4 linked regions of the Blastopirellula marina genome follow. The protein of the gene in region 1 binds, or shares a complex with, the protein of each later gene. Links are inferred from orthologs where the notes say so. Each region holds a gene or a part of one and is shown on either strand. Other genes may lie near its edges. The genes, in order: accD, accC, accB and C5Y96_RS15820.

Region 1 (3,403 bases):
TAACTTACGGAATGCCCATTGTCGCTGCGTTTCGTAAGTTGACGCAACTTCCGCTCGACGTCCATTTGATGATCGAGAATCCGGAGCGTTATATCCGACAGTTCTATGAGGCGGGCGCGGATATCATTACCGTTCACGAGGAAGCAACGGGAATCGACACGGCCAATGTTCTGCAAGAGATCAAGGACATGGGCTGCGGGGCAGGGGTGACTATCAATCCAGACATCCCAGTCGAGCGTGTTCTCCCTTTCGTGGATACGGCCGACTTGATATTAATCATGAGTGTAAATGCAGGGTTTGGCGGTCAAACGTTTAACCCTGTGGCGTTGGAGAAGCTCGAAGCTTTGCGAAAAGTCGGTCCTCCAGAGCTACTTCTGGAAGTCGACGGTGGCGTGAACCTGGAAACGGTTCAGGCTTGTACCGAAGCAGGGGCTGACCTCCTGGTAATAGGATCAGCGATTTTCAATCAATCGGATTACGGCGCAGCGATTGATCAGCTCTATCGATCTGCCCAAGTTTCGACCTAGTTGAGAACAGCTTTGCCATGTTGCGAATAGTGCTCGTCCGACCTGGACAGACGGAATACGACTTTCAAGGTCGTATACGTAGTCGTCTTGCCGTTCCTTTGACTGAAGAAGGAACACGCCAGGCGTCGGAAATGGTTCAACAACTTCAGGCCCTGTCGGTTGAGGCCATCTACTGTGGCCCCTGTCAGGCATGCCTGCAAACCGCCGAAGCGTTTGCTCGAGCGCTCGGCAAACGATTCAAGCAAATGGACTGCCTGGCGAACTTGAACGCCGGACTTTGGCAAGGAAAGCTGATCACCGAGGTCAAGCAAAACCAGCCAACCGTCTACCGCTTATGGCAGGAAAACCCAGAGGCGGTCTGCCCCCCCCAAGGGGAGACCTTGGGCGAGGTGCGCTTGCGTGTGCAGAACGCCCTAGACAAGATATGGAAAAAGCATCAAAAAGGTGACGGCAATGTGATTGTAGTCGCCCCAGAACCTCTGGCATCCATCATTCGCAGCGAGATCCTGCAAACCGACTTCGGTGATTTGTGGCAGGCCGAACGTCGATGTGGATGGTGGGAATTGATCCAGTATGAAAAAAACTCAGTCGTCTCCAAAGTCTAAGCCTGGCAAGAAGCAAGTGGCTGAAACTGGCGAAACCACCTCTCCGACTACTCCCCTCGTCGAGGCATCCAACATGGCTTCCGTTTCCTCGGAACTCGTTTCCCAAACTGAAGAATCCGGTAAACCTAAGAAGCGTGGCGTACCGGAAGGCCTGTGGCAACGATGTCCCGGCTGTCAGGCAGTCATCTTCCGCAAGCAAGCCGAGCAGCAGTTGGGGGTTTGCCCCGAGTGTGATTATCACTGGACCATTACCGCTCAGCAGCGTATCGAACAGGTGCTTGATACCGGCACTTTCGAGGAATGGGACACGAATCTTCATTCGCTCGATCCACTCGAATTCAAGGACAAAAAGTCGTACGCCGAACGCCTGGTGGCCGAGCAAAAGCGAACCGGCCTGCGTGAAGCCGCTTTGACAGGTTGCGGGATGATTCGTGCCCGACGCGTCGCGATCGGCGTGACCGATAGCGCGTTCATTATGGGTAGCATGGGAAGCGTTGTGGGTGAAAAGCTGACGCGACTTATCGAACGAGCGACTGCTCAAGATCTGCCACTGATTATCATTAGCGGCTCTGGTGGTGGTGCCCGTATGCACGAGGGGATTTTATCCCTGATGCAGATGGCCAAGACCACCGCAGCCCTGGCCAAGTTTCACGAGGCCGGCGGACTGTTCATTTCCGTTTTGACCAATCCGACCATGGGTGGCGTGGCGGCCAGCTTCGCATCCTTGGGGGACCTGATCTTCGCCGAACCGAAGGCCTTGGTAGGTTTCGCCGGCCCACGAACGATCAAGGCCACCATCCGCATCGATCTTCCGGAAGGTTTTCAGACCAGCGAATTCCTTCTCGAGCATGGCTTTGTTGACCGGATTGTTCCACGAAACAAGCTGAAGCTCGAAATTGCTCGGGCGATCGACTACTGCGGCAAATAAACCTGCCAGCGTCTTTGACCCTCCAGCGGTACTCACACGGATGTTATCTCTTGTGCCGCTTTGCATGCCAGCTTAAAGTGGGGGGGTAGAGGCACCGGAACAGACAGGCTAATCCCATCCCAGAGACGTCAATTTTGGCGATTGATGCGCCAATTTTGCCGGGCAAAATCCGTTCAGGGGCCTAAATTTGAAGTGTCGTTTCAAGTTTGCACCCTGATCGTGTGAGTCTCTTTCCCAGATGAGTCTGCTTAAGAAGTTTACGTCGCTCTTCGCTGGCCAGCCCAAGCTCGATATCGCCTCGCGATTCTCGATCTTGAAAGAAGCGGTCTCTGGGACGATGAGCGAATTCTACAAGGTCCGAGAGCACTCGACCGGCCGTACGCTTGGGCTCAAGATCCTCGACTTAGAAAAGCAGCAGTTCTTCGATTCTCGCTTCCAGGGGCTGACTCGCCCCAAGGAAGGTGAAATCGCCATGTCCCTGACCCACCCATGCATCGTGCGGACGCTCGAGCACGGCCTGGTGACGACGGGGCAGCAATACCTTCTGATGGAGTACTTGGAGGGCAAAGGGCTCAATTCGCTGATCGTCGACCGCGATCCGATGTTGGAAGGAAAGCAACTGGTCCTATTGCGTCAAATGTCGGATGCTCTGGCCTGCGTACACGAGGCCGGTTACATCCACCGCGACATCTGCCCGCGAAATTTCATTGCCGCCCCGGATTGCCGCTCGTGCAAACTCATCGACTTTGGGCTGACTTTGCCAGCCAAGCCTGAGTTCATGGCCCCAGGCAATCGCACCGGTACGCCCAATTACATGGCCCCGGAAATCGTTCGCAGACGTCCCACTGACCAACGCGTGGACATTTTCTCCCTGGGCGTAACCGGTTATCGCCTATTGGTTTATGAATTGCCATGGGCCAGCGTGGAAGGGACCGGGCGAGATGCGCTAAGCCACGATACGCTTCCGCCGGGCAACATCTTCGATCTCCGCCCAAAGCTCAATCGCGAGCTAGGAGAGCTGATCATGTCCTGCATTGATCGCGATCCCCGTAACCGCCCTGAGACCGCCCGAGACCTTGTCAACGCTTTGCAGCGGATCAAGCGAGTTGACGCGTAAAAGTGGCCCATTGGGTGGGGCTGTTACGCCTTGACGGTCGAGCGGGCTCTGGTATCATGATGCGTTTCCCCTCGATCCTAAATCGCCCTTTGGGCGGTAGATACCCGGCGGATTGCACGTAATCCGCCTGATAACGCATAAGTTCAGGAGAGTTACCGTGACCATCGATAAGAGCCTTAAAGTGAAGCGGGGTGGTATTTCCACCCGCAGTGTACTGAAGCGTACC
Region 2 (3,450 bases), on another replicon or contig:
CTTATCCCTTACGCTGTAAAGCTTTGCCAAAATACAACATGACCATATTCCCCTAGCGGATGATCCCGTGGGAGAGAACGAATGTCCGATTCCAAATCGACTTCTAGCAATGTATTCAACGTCGAGACAGTTCGCTCGCTGGTTGAATTGATGAAACAGCACGACCTGAGCGAACTCGACCTTCGCGAAGGGGACCAGAAAATCTCGCTCAAGCGTGGTGGTCAGGCTCCAATCTATGCCGCTCCTGCTCCCATGCATGCTGCTCCCATGCAGTTCGCACCGGCACCAACGGCTGCTGCTCCGGCATCTTCAGGTGGCGGCGAAGCTCCGGCTGCCGATTCCCACCTGATTGCCATCAAGAGCCCCATGGTTGGCACCTACTACTCGAAGCCCAAACCGGATGCCGATTCGTTTGCCCGCGTTGGCGATCACGTCTCGGAAGACTCCGTTGTTTGCATCATCGAAGCGATGAAGGTCTTCAACGAGATCAAAGCCGAAGTCTCCGGCAAGATCGTCAAGGTTCTGGTCAAGGACGAAGAACCGGTTGAATACGGCCAGCCAATGTTCATGGTCGATCCGCAAGGCTAACTCCACCCTCATCTAGCCTCGCGCTTAGTGGCGAGGAATCAGACGTCATGTACAACCGCATTCTGATCGCCAACCGCGGCGAGATCGCTCTTCGTATCATTCGCGCCTGCAAAGAACTGGGCATTGAAACGGTCGCCATCTACAGCGAAGCCGACCGTGACGCCGCCTACTTGAAACTAGCCGATGAAGCTTACTGCGTGGGACCTGCCAAAAGCGCCCAAAGCTATTTGAAGATCGATCGCGTCATCAGCGCGGCCGAGGTTGGCAACGTCGAAGCGATCCACCCTGGCTACGGCTTCCTGGCCGAGAACGCCGAGTTCAACGATATCTGCCGTAGCTGTAACATCGACTTCATCGGCCCCACGCCGGAAGCGATGGCCAAGCTGGGGGATAAAAATACGGCCCGCAGCATGGCTCGCGAAGCCAATGTGCCGGTTGTGCCTGGTTCGGCTGGTTTGATCGAGGACGAAGATGAAGCCCTGAAGATCGCCCACGAGATCGGTTTCCCCGTTCTCATCAAAGCCACCGCCGGTGGTGGTGGTCGTGGTATGCGTGTGGCGGCCAACGACTTGGTGCTCAAGAACGCCCTCAATCAGGCTCAAACCGAAGCCGGTGCCGCGTTCGGCAACGCCGGTGTGTATATCGAAAAGTACGTCGAACATCCGCGCCATGTTGAAGTTCAGGTCATCGCCGACCATCACGGCAATGCAGTGCACCTGTTCGAGCGTGAATGCAGCACGCAGCGTCGTCACCAGAAGTTGATCGAAGAAAGCCCAGCTCCGAACCTTTCGCAAAAGACCCGAGACGAAATCTGTGCGGCTGCTGTGCGCATGATCAAAGCGGCTGACTATCAGAATGCCGGTACGGTCGAATTCATCGTCGACAAGGACGAGAATTTTTACTTCATCGAAGTGAATGCCCGTATTCAGGTCGAACACTGCGTGACCGAGATGGTTACCGGCATCGACTTGATCCAGGCTCAAATCCGCGTTGCTTCCGGCGAGCCGCTGCCTTGGAAGCAGGAAGACATCAAGTTGCAAGGCGCGGCGATCGAATGTCGTATCAATGCCGAAGACGCCGACAAGAACTTCATGCCTTGCCCCGGTAAGATCAACCAGTTGATCGTCCCCGGCGGCCCTGGCGTTCGTTTCGATTCGCACGTCTACAGTGGCTACACCGTTCCTCCGCATTACGATTCGATGATCGGCAAGCTGCTGGTCCATCGTAACACGCGCGAAGAAGCCATCCGCTGCATGCTGCGGGCACTCGACGAAATCCGCACCGATGGTGTCACGACGACCGCGAACTTTCACAAGAAGGTGCTGAACCACTCAGCCTTCGCCGAAGGGAAGATCGACACCACGTTCGTCGAACGAACCTGGTTCTCGTAATCAGCACGCTGCGCGACTTGAATAGGCAAGTCGCGCAAAGCGGTTCCCGGTACTACCGAAACGATTGCTGTTGAATTTCAACTAAATCAGCAATTGGATGTAACGTACTCTTCTAGTCGTGGTAATTCTCTACTGCACCGCGACTTTTGTCTTCAATTTCGCGTGGAACCTGCGAAAATAGGCATCTCGTCGATTCCCACCCATCTAGCCGCGATTTGGTATCGTTCATGCTTCCTTGTCGACTCTTCTTTCTGCTTGCCATTGCCACCTCCACCTTGTTCGTGAGCGTCGCGTTTGCCGATGCCCCTGGCAGTCGTCCGAACATCATTTTCGTGTTGGCCGATGACATGGGCTGGAATCAACCAGGCTTCAATCACCCGGAAGAAGCCTCGCTTACTCCGAACATGGATAAGCTGGCCGCGGAAGGGATGCGGCTCAACGAGTTTTACACGCATAGCGTCTGTGCTCCGACACGCGCGGCCTTCTTGACCGGCCGCTACTCGTTTCGGACCTGGAGCGATTGGCGAACCGAAGACTTTGGCAAACCCAGTTATCTCGCCAAGCTGGGCTTGGAACTGGCCCATACTAAAAGTGGCGAGCCGACCCGGCGCATTCATGCCCTCGACACCAACGAGCGAACCATTGCCGAAGCCCTGAAAGAAGCAGGCTACTTCACGGCACTGCTGGGCAAGTGGCACTTGGGCGAGTGGCTACCAGAGCATCTTCCGATGGGGCAGGGCTTCGACTACCAATACGGGCACTATGCCTGGGGAATCGACTACTACAACAAAACGATCGTACACAACGCCCCAGCACGATATGCCGTTTACGACTGGCATCGCAATCAACAGCCGGTCGACGAAGATGGCTACTCAACCGATTTGATCGCCGATGAAACCGTACGTCTGATCGAGTCTCGTCAAGGAAACGACCAGCCGTTCTTTATGTACGTTGCATTCAATGCGGTCCACGGCCCTTTGAATCCTCCGCCCGGCTTCCCAGGAGACCCCAATGACGCCGACGCCGTCCGCGACGCCATGCTCGAAAGTTTCGACAAGGCCCTGGGACGCATTGAACAGGCCATCGAGAAGAACGGCTTCCAGGAGAACACGCTGTTCGTCTTCGCCAACGACAACGGTCCTGTGCTAGAAGAAATGAGTAAACCGTTTCGCGGCACAAAGAACACAACCTTCGAAGGAGGCGTTCGTCAGCCGTGTGTCATTCGCTGGCCGGGGCATGTCGCCCCGGGCACATCGAAAGACGGCCTCTTTTTCATCGCCGACTTCTTTCCCACCTTCATCACGGTGGCCGGCGGCAATCACAAGCAAGAGCGTGCAATCGATGGGCTCGACATGACCGGGGCTTTTTTCTCCGGCGAACAGAGCCCTCGCAACGAGATCATCTACGATGTCGCCGGTAGCGTGAGATTACCGACGATTCGTCGCGGAGACTTCAAGCTGATGGGGGAAAT
Region 3 (3,359 bases), on another replicon or contig:
ATGGCTTCTTCGCGCGTGTTACGATGGACCAGCAGCTTGCCGATCATCGAATCGTAATGCGGAGGAACGGTGTAGCCACTGTAGACGTGCGAATCGAAACGAACGCCAGGGCCGCCGGGGACGATCAACTGGTTGATCTTACCGGGGCAAGGCATGAAGTTCTTGTCGGCGTCTTCGGCATTGATACGACATTCGATCGCCGCGCCTTGCAACTTGATGTCTTCCTGCTTCCAAGGCAGCGGCTCGCCGGAAGCAACGCGGATTTGAGCCTGGATCAAGTCGATGCCGGTAACCATCTCGGTCACGCAGTGTTCGACCTGAATACGGGCATTCACTTCGATGAAGTAAAAATTCTCGTCCTTGTCGACGATGAATTCGACCGTACCGGCATTCTGATAGTCAGCCGCTTTGATCATGCGCACAGCAGCCGCACAGATTTCGTCTCGGGTCTTTTGCGAAAGGTTCGGAGCTGGGCTTTCTTCGATCAACTTCTGGTGACGACGCTGCGTGCTGCATTCACGCTCGAACAGGTGCACTGCATTGCCGTGATGGTCGGCGATGACCTGAACTTCAACATGGCGCGGATGTTCGACGTACTTTTCGATATACACACCGGCGTTGCCGAACGCGGCACCGGCTTCGGTTTGAGCCTGATTGAGGGCGTTCTTGAGCACCAAGTCGTTGGCCGCCACACGCATACCACGACCACCACCACCGGCGGTGGCTTTGATGAGAACGGGGAAACCGATCTCGTGGGCGATCTTCAGGGCTTCATCTTCGTCCTCGATCAAACCAGCCGAACCAGGCACAACCGGCACATTGGCTTCGCGAGCCATGCTGCGGGCCGTATTTTTATCCCCCAGCTTGGCCATCGCTTCCGGCGTGGGGCCGATGAAGTCGATGTTACAGCTACGGCAGATATCGTTGAACTCGGCGTTCTCGGCCAGGAAGCCGTAGCCAGGGTGGATCGCTTCGACGTTGCCAACCTCGGCCGCGCTGATGACGCGATCGATCTTCAAATAGCTTTGGGCGCTTTTGGCAGGTCCCACGCAGTAAGCTTCATCGGCTAGTTTCAAGTAGGCGGCGTCACGGTCGGCTTCGCTGTAGATGGCGACCGTTTCAATGCCCAGTTCTTTGCAGGCGCGAATGATACGAAGAGCGATCTCGCCGCGGTTGGCGATCAGAATGCGGTTGTACATGACGTCTGATTCCTCGCCACTAAGCGCGAGGCTAGATGAGGGTGGAGTTAGCCTTGCGGATCGACCATGAACATTGGCTGGCCGTATTCAACCGGTTCTTCGTCCTTGACCAGAACCTTGACGATCTTGCCGGAGACTTCGGCTTTGATCTCGTTGAAGACCTTCATCGCTTCGATGATGCAAACAACGGAGTCTTCCGAGACGTGATCGCCAACGCGGGCAAACGAATCGGCATCCGGTTTGGGCTTCGAGTAGTAGGTGCCAACCATGGGGCTCTTGATGGCAATCAGGTGGGAATCGGCAGCCGGAGCTTCGCCGCCACCTGAAGATGCCGGAGCAGCAGCCGTTGGTGCCGGTGCGAACTGCATGGGAGCAGCATGCATGGGAGCAGGAGCGGCATAGATTGGAGCCTGACCACCACGCTTGAGCGAGATTTTCTGGTCCCCTTCGCGAAGGTCGAGTTCGCTCAGGTCGTGCTGTTTCATCAATTCAACCAGCGAGCGAACTGTCTCGACGTTGAATACATTGCTAGAAGTCGATTTGGAATCGGACATTCGTTCTCTCCCACGGGATCATCCGCTAGGGGAATATGGTCATGTTGTATTTTGGCAAAGCTTTACAGCGTAAGGGATAAGGGTAGGTTTCGTCCAGATGGGTAAGCCGGGAGAAGATTTGACAGACTTCTTTGGCGTAGGGGACAATTAGTTACCCTATTGCTGGGGTACTGGGCCAACTGGCATATCCGAACCATTCACCTGAATTCGTAGTGGGCCTGATTTTTACGTGAACCCTTCCACCCTGATTGCTCGAATGGCCGATTTTGCCAAATTGGTTGCCCGCCATGAGTGACTTTCACGGTCCATCACTCGAGGATCTGCAAGGGGAATGGATTTGCGTGAACTTTGGTGACGACGGCCACAAAGTCCCCTTTTACGTCCCCTGGTTCCGAAAGCCGAGGGTTGTGTTTGAAGGCTACTGTTATCGAACCTTGGAGGGGGATACCTGCCTGGAAAGTGGCCGTTTCGATATCCGGCGCGGCGTCGAGTACTCGCTGCTGGATCAATTGATCGAGATGGGAGAGCACTACGGCCGTGAGCATCACGGCATCATTCGCTGGGTTGGCGACAAGCTCGAGCACTTACAAGGGCACGTTGGTTACCCCCGGCCAGCCGGTTTTCCTTACGGCAGAGGTTTCAAGTGCCACTATGCCCTGCTCAGCCGGGCACCCAGCGTCAAGCCGGAGCATCCGTTGCCCTCTCCCAAGACATGGAAAGGATAACGCAAACCGGCTTAAATCGTAATCGTCGCTTCCTCGAACGACTTGGGTACGCTCGTGAGGATCTCGTGACCATCTTTGGTGACCAGGATGTCATCTTCGATCCGGACGCCACCGAAGCCAGGGATATAGATGCCTGGTTCGACGGTAACGATCATCCCTGGTTCTAGAGGGCGATTGCTTAGCGAGTTCAGTCGTGGTGCTTCGTGGATATCGAGGCCGATACCATGCCCTAGCCCATGTCCGAATTGTTTGCCCCAGCCTGCTTTGGCAATGATGCTGCGGGCTGCATTGTCGACTTCCGACATGATGACGCCCGGCTTGATTTTGTCGATCGCTGCGAGTTGGGCCTTCAGGCAGGTCTCGTATATCTTTCGCATCTTGGCCGGGACCTTGCCATAGAAGAGAACGCGAGTCAGGTCGCTCTTGTAGAACCGGTAGTCGGCTCCCCAATCGATCAAAACAAAGCTGTCTTCTTCCATTTTGACCAATTCCGGCGTTCCATGCGGACGAGCGGCACGCGGTCCGACGCCGACGATCGGCGGAAAGCTGGTACCACGGCCTCCGTTACGTTGGATCTCATAGGTGAGCAGAGCTTCCAGTTCCTTTTCCGTTTGATCGCCGCGAAGGCCGGCTTTCAGCACGGCAAACGCCTTTTCTGCGAGAGCCACGGCTTCGCGAGTCAGGGCGACTTCTTCTTTGTCTTTGATGACACGTAGGTCCTCGACCAGACCTTCCAAGGGCTTGATCTCGACCTGAGAAAGCTTGGCGACCATCTTGTTAAAAAACTGAACCGTCATCGACTGGCTTTCGATCCCAAGCTTGCCAATCTTGGCCTTGGCGATCGTCTTTCCGACCGAGTCGAGAATCGAGGTGCCAGGCTC
Region 4 (3,519 bases), on another replicon or contig:
ACACTGCGAGAGAAGCTGGGGGAAGAGGGGCGCAGACGCTGCAGCCAGGTCTTTCCGCATCAAGTAATGACCCGCCGCCTGCGCGAAATCTACCAGGAAGTGCTTCGCAGAAATGGCCGCGAAGTGGTCTAACCCTGGGTAACCATTACAGTTACGGTAGATCTGCCGGTAGTTCGCTCTTTTGAAACCGCAATGATTAGGGTAAGATTAAGAGGCCTGTCGATCCGATAGGCTAACGGAACAAATAGGGGCAAATTCTCCTCACGGATAATCTCATCGGTGTCTACCGCAGGAAGAAACTATATCGGTCCGTACCGCTTGATACGCATGCTGCGCGCAAGCAAGACGTGTCAGGTATGGGAAGCGATTCACGACTTGGACAACCGTAAGGTTGTCATCAAAACACTTCGCGAGAACTACATTCGCGACAAAGAAGAGATTAACTCGCTGAAGCACGAGTTCACTGTCGCCGGCAAGTTCGACCATCCATTTGTCATTCACGTCTACGAGTTCGATACCTTCCGCGGTGTCGCCTATCTCGTACTGGAATTTGCTTTCTCGCGAAACATGAAGATGGCCATTCGCGAAGGGGTCGAGGAACTCGCGTACTGGACCCCCAAGATTATCGAAGAGGGTGCCAAGAGCCTCGGCTACATGCATGAGCAAGGCTGGGTTCACTGCGACGTGAAGCCGGACAACTTCCTGCTCGATACGGAAGGCAACCTCAAGCTGATCGACTTTTCGATCGCCCAGAAAAAGAAGAGCGGCCTGGGCAAGCTCTTCGGCGGCGGTTCGAAAGTCAAAGGCAACGTCCAAGGTACCCGCAGCTATATGTCACCCGAACAGATACGCGGTGCGGCATTAGATGACCGCGCTGATATCTATAGTTTCGGCTGTACCATATTTGAATTGATCAGTGGCAAGTTACCCTACACGGCGACCAGCCCCGATCACTTACTCGATAAACATTTGCGAGGCGGCATTCCGTCGCTGCAAGCCGCCACCGACAACATCACGCCCGAGTTTTCCTCGCTGGTCGAACGCCTAATGGCGAAAGATCCCAAGCAGCGTCCCGACACGATGAGCGACGTCGTGCGCCTGCTGAAGAATATCAAGATTTACAAAATTCCACCCCGCAAGCCATCCGGCTCCGTCGAACCAGACAAGGCCACGGCTACCAGCGGTGACGATACCACGTCGACGCAGGAAGAAGCCTAATTTCACCGAGCGTCCATCCCCATTAATTGCCTGGAGCACCGATAGCTTTCATGAGCACCTCGATCTATCTCGACTTCGAACAGCCGATTGAAACCCTCGAGAACAAACTGAAACAGTTAGAGGCCGAGAAAAAAGACACGCCGGAACATCACGACGAGATCCGCAGCGTCCGCAAGCAGCTCACCGACACGATGCGTGAGATCTACAGCGATCTCTCGCCTTGGCAAACGGTGGAAGTAGCGCGTCATCAGAAGCGACCTCAGTCGGCCGACTACTTGAACCTGGTGTTCGACGAGTTCGTCGAGCTGCATGGTGATCGCAAGTTCGGTGACGACCGCGCGCTGCGAACCGGCTTCGCCAAACTCGACAAGCACAAAGTGATGTTCATCGGTCACTTCAAAGGTCGCGACCTGAAGGAACGCAGCGAGTGCTACTTCGGTTGTGCCAACCCGGAAGGCTACCGCAAAGCGATCGAGAAGATGGAACTCGCCGAGAAGTACAACCTGCCGGTGATCGCCTTCATCGACACGCCCGGGGCGTATCCAGGCATCGGTGCCGAGGAACGCGGCCAGGCCATGGCCATCGCCGACGCCATGTTCGCCATGTCTCGCTTGAAGACTCCGATCATCTCGGTCGTCATCGGCGAAGGTGGCTCTGGCGGCGCACTGGGCATTGGTGTCGCGGACCGCACGGCCATGCTGCAGCATGCTTACTACTCGGTGATCAGCCCCGAAGGCTGTGCCGGCATTCTGTGGAAGAGCCACGAGTTCAAAGCCAAGGCCGCCGAGGCGTTGAAGTTTACCTCGAAGTATCTTCCCAAGTTCGGCATCGTCGACGATGTGATCGAAGAGCCGCTGGGTGGTGCTCACCGAGATCATCACCAGATGGCAGCTCGCCTGAAGATGTACTTGGTTAAAACGGTCAACGAACTGATCGCCAAGCCAACCGACGAACTGGTCGAAAACCGCTACGACAAGTTCCGCCAGATGGGCATGTTCCTGGAACGCGAACTGGAGACCGCCGAAGGCGAACCAGCCAGCTAACACGAAGCCAACTCTAGCTGGTGGAATTCATCACCTAATCAAGCCGCCGCGAGGATCATTCCGCGGTGGCTTTTTCGTTTCGAAATGGGGGCACCAAGAAACCAATCCTGAAGGCATTGGGCACCAGGATCTGGCCATCGATTGTGGGTGCGACCAGAAGCCATTCTGGGAGTCGACTTTCCGCCGATTGGCAACGAAGTTCATGACAGAGCAGGCAGGTTCCAGATTGGCCAAAACCGTGATCCGGGACGACCAGATGAATGCGATCTCTGGCTGGCGAAATTCATCGCCAGATCGAGCCGCCGCGAAGTAATCTCTTGATGGCTTTTTCGTTTCGAAATCGAGCCTGCTCGCTGGCGCGTTCCCAGTGCGATTGGACCTGGGAGTCGACTTTGGAACTTCGCTCCGACGAGAAGCGATCCTCGCTGGCGATCATCATCGCAATGGCAATGAAGTTCATGAGAGAGTAGGGCTCAAACAGACGAGACCGAGGAATAACCCAGTCTCCATAGAACCCCCACTACAACGTCCGATAATGTTTGTTATGTGCGGTTTGAGGCCTATTTTTACCGGGTTTCAAGCAATTCCCGGTTTTGGGCCATTTCTTCCCTGACGTTGGCACTTGGGTGATTAATACCTTGGCTGGCTTGGATAATATGGCTGGCCGTTTTGCATCGGATACGGCGTCTGCTGTTGCGGCTGCGTGTACTGCGGATAGTAGCTTCCGCCCTGCTGCTGCGGCGACGGGATGTTCATTTGTGGCGGGTAATATCCTGGCTGCTGCGGAGGCTGATACTGGCCCGAATACTGCTGCCAATTCGACTGCACATTCTGTGGATTTTCGATCGACTGATTCACGAAATTCTGGAACTGCCCTGCCTGGTTCTGAACTTCGTTCTGGATCTTATTTTGAATCTGATTCTGCACGTTGTTCTGGAAGTTCTGGAACTCGGTCTGGAGGTTGAAATTGGCCGGATCAATCGCCGCGTCATTCCCCCCAAAACCGCCCCCGGTAGTACCGCTGCCGGTCTCGGCAAACCACTCTGGATTCTGACCGTTTATCCGCTGGTTGTAGCGGTCGATAAATGGCCCCACGACCTGGTTCACTTCGGCTGGCATGACGCCATGCAGATTGTGGATCACTTTGGTGATGTAGAACCCTGATTTCGACTGCACGATTTGCTGGCGACTATCGTCTTTGGTCAAGGCCACGGCGAACATCGTCACGATGATGCACAGAAGCACCCCTTTGACGAAA

What was found.
Region 2: the proteins of accD (region 1) and accC are in contact, whole or in part, in a solved structure (PDB 8UXZ), measured with the Escherichia coli proteins. The link is inferred for Blastopirellula marina from one-to-one orthologs.
Region 3: the proteins of accD (region 1) and accB are in contact, whole or in part, in a solved structure (PDB 8UXZ), measured with the Escherichia coli proteins. The link is inferred for Blastopirellula marina from one-to-one orthologs.
Region 4: the proteins of accD (region 1) and C5Y96_RS15820 are in contact, whole or in part, in a solved structure (PDB 8UXZ), measured with the Escherichia coli proteins. The link is inferred for Blastopirellula marina from one-to-one orthologs.

The regions. Positions count from the first base shown.
Region 1 is NZ_PUIA01000026.1:52,467-55,869, reverse strand. What follows is about bases 373-3,132. They hold accD (acetyl-CoA carboxylase, carboxyltransferase subunit beta), read left to right. Parts: upstream 373-1,205; coding sequence 1,206-2,060; downstream 2,061-3,132. Other genes in these bases: C5Y96_RS08435 (serine/threonine-protein kinase), read left to right, coding at 2,299-3,132; C5Y96_RS08445 (histidine phosphatase family protein), read left to right, coding at 545-1,132; rpe (ribulose-phosphate 3-epimerase), read left to right, coding at 373-527. Also shown: more of rpe, read left to right, coding at 1-372; more of C5Y96_RS08435, read left to right, coding at 3,133-3,177; C5Y96_RS08430 (small basic protein), read left to right, coding at 3,335-3,403.
Region 2 is NZ_PUIA01000069.1:439,370-442,819, forward strand. Bases 1-2,807 are described here. They hold accC (acetyl-CoA carboxylase biotin carboxylase subunit), read left to right. Parts: upstream 1-635; coding sequence 636-1,979; downstream 1,980-2,807. Other genes in these bases: accB (acetyl-CoA carboxylase biotin carboxyl carrier protein), read left to right, coding at 82-588; C5Y96_RS22275 (arylsulfatase B), read left to right, coding at 2,207-2,807. In the rest of the region: more of C5Y96_RS22275, read left to right, coding at 2,808-3,450. UniProt on the Escherichia coli protein: This protein is a component of the acetyl coenzyme A carboxylase complex; first, biotin carboxylase catalyzes the carboxylation of the carrier protein and then the transcarboxylase transfers the carboxyl group to form malonyl-CoA.
Region 3 is NZ_PUIA01000069.1:437,845-441,203, reverse strand. Bases 1-2,716 are described here. They hold accB (acetyl-CoA carboxylase biotin carboxyl carrier protein), read right to left. Parts: upstream 1,754-2,716; coding sequence 1,247-1,753; downstream 1-1,246. Other genes in these bases: C5Y96_RS22255 (M24 family metallopeptidase), read right to left, coding at 2,490-2,716; C5Y96_RS27640 (hypothetical protein), read left to right, coding at 2,041-2,478; accC (acetyl-CoA carboxylase biotin carboxylase subunit), read right to left, coding at 1-1,199. In the rest of the region: more of C5Y96_RS22255, read right to left, coding at 2,717-3,359. UniProt on the Escherichia coli protein: This protein is a component of the acetyl coenzyme A carboxylase complex; first, biotin carboxylase catalyzes the carboxylation of the carrier protein and then the transcarboxylase transfers the carboxyl group to form malonyl-CoA.
Region 4 is NZ_PUIA01000042.1:155,440-158,958, reverse strand. The notes cover bases 389-3,264. They hold C5Y96_RS15820 (acetyl-CoA carboxylase carboxyltransferase subunit alpha), read left to right. Parts: upstream 389-1,268; coding sequence 1,269-2,261; downstream 2,262-3,264. Other genes in these bases: C5Y96_RS15815 (CvpA family protein), read right to left, coding at 2,892-3,264; C5Y96_RS27105 (hypothetical protein), read left to right, coding at 2,522-2,731; C5Y96_RS15825 (serine/threonine-protein kinase), read left to right, coding at 389-1,218. Also shown: C5Y96_RS15830 (glycosyltransferase family 4 protein), read left to right, coding at 1-132; more of C5Y96_RS15825, read left to right, coding at 280-388; more of C5Y96_RS15815, read right to left, coding at 3,265-3,519. UniProt on the Escherichia coli protein: Component of the acetyl coenzyme A carboxylase (ACC) complex. First, biotin carboxylase catalyzes the carboxylation of biotin on its carrier protein (BCCP) and then the CO(2) group is transferred by the carboxyltransferase to acetyl-CoA to form malonyl-CoA.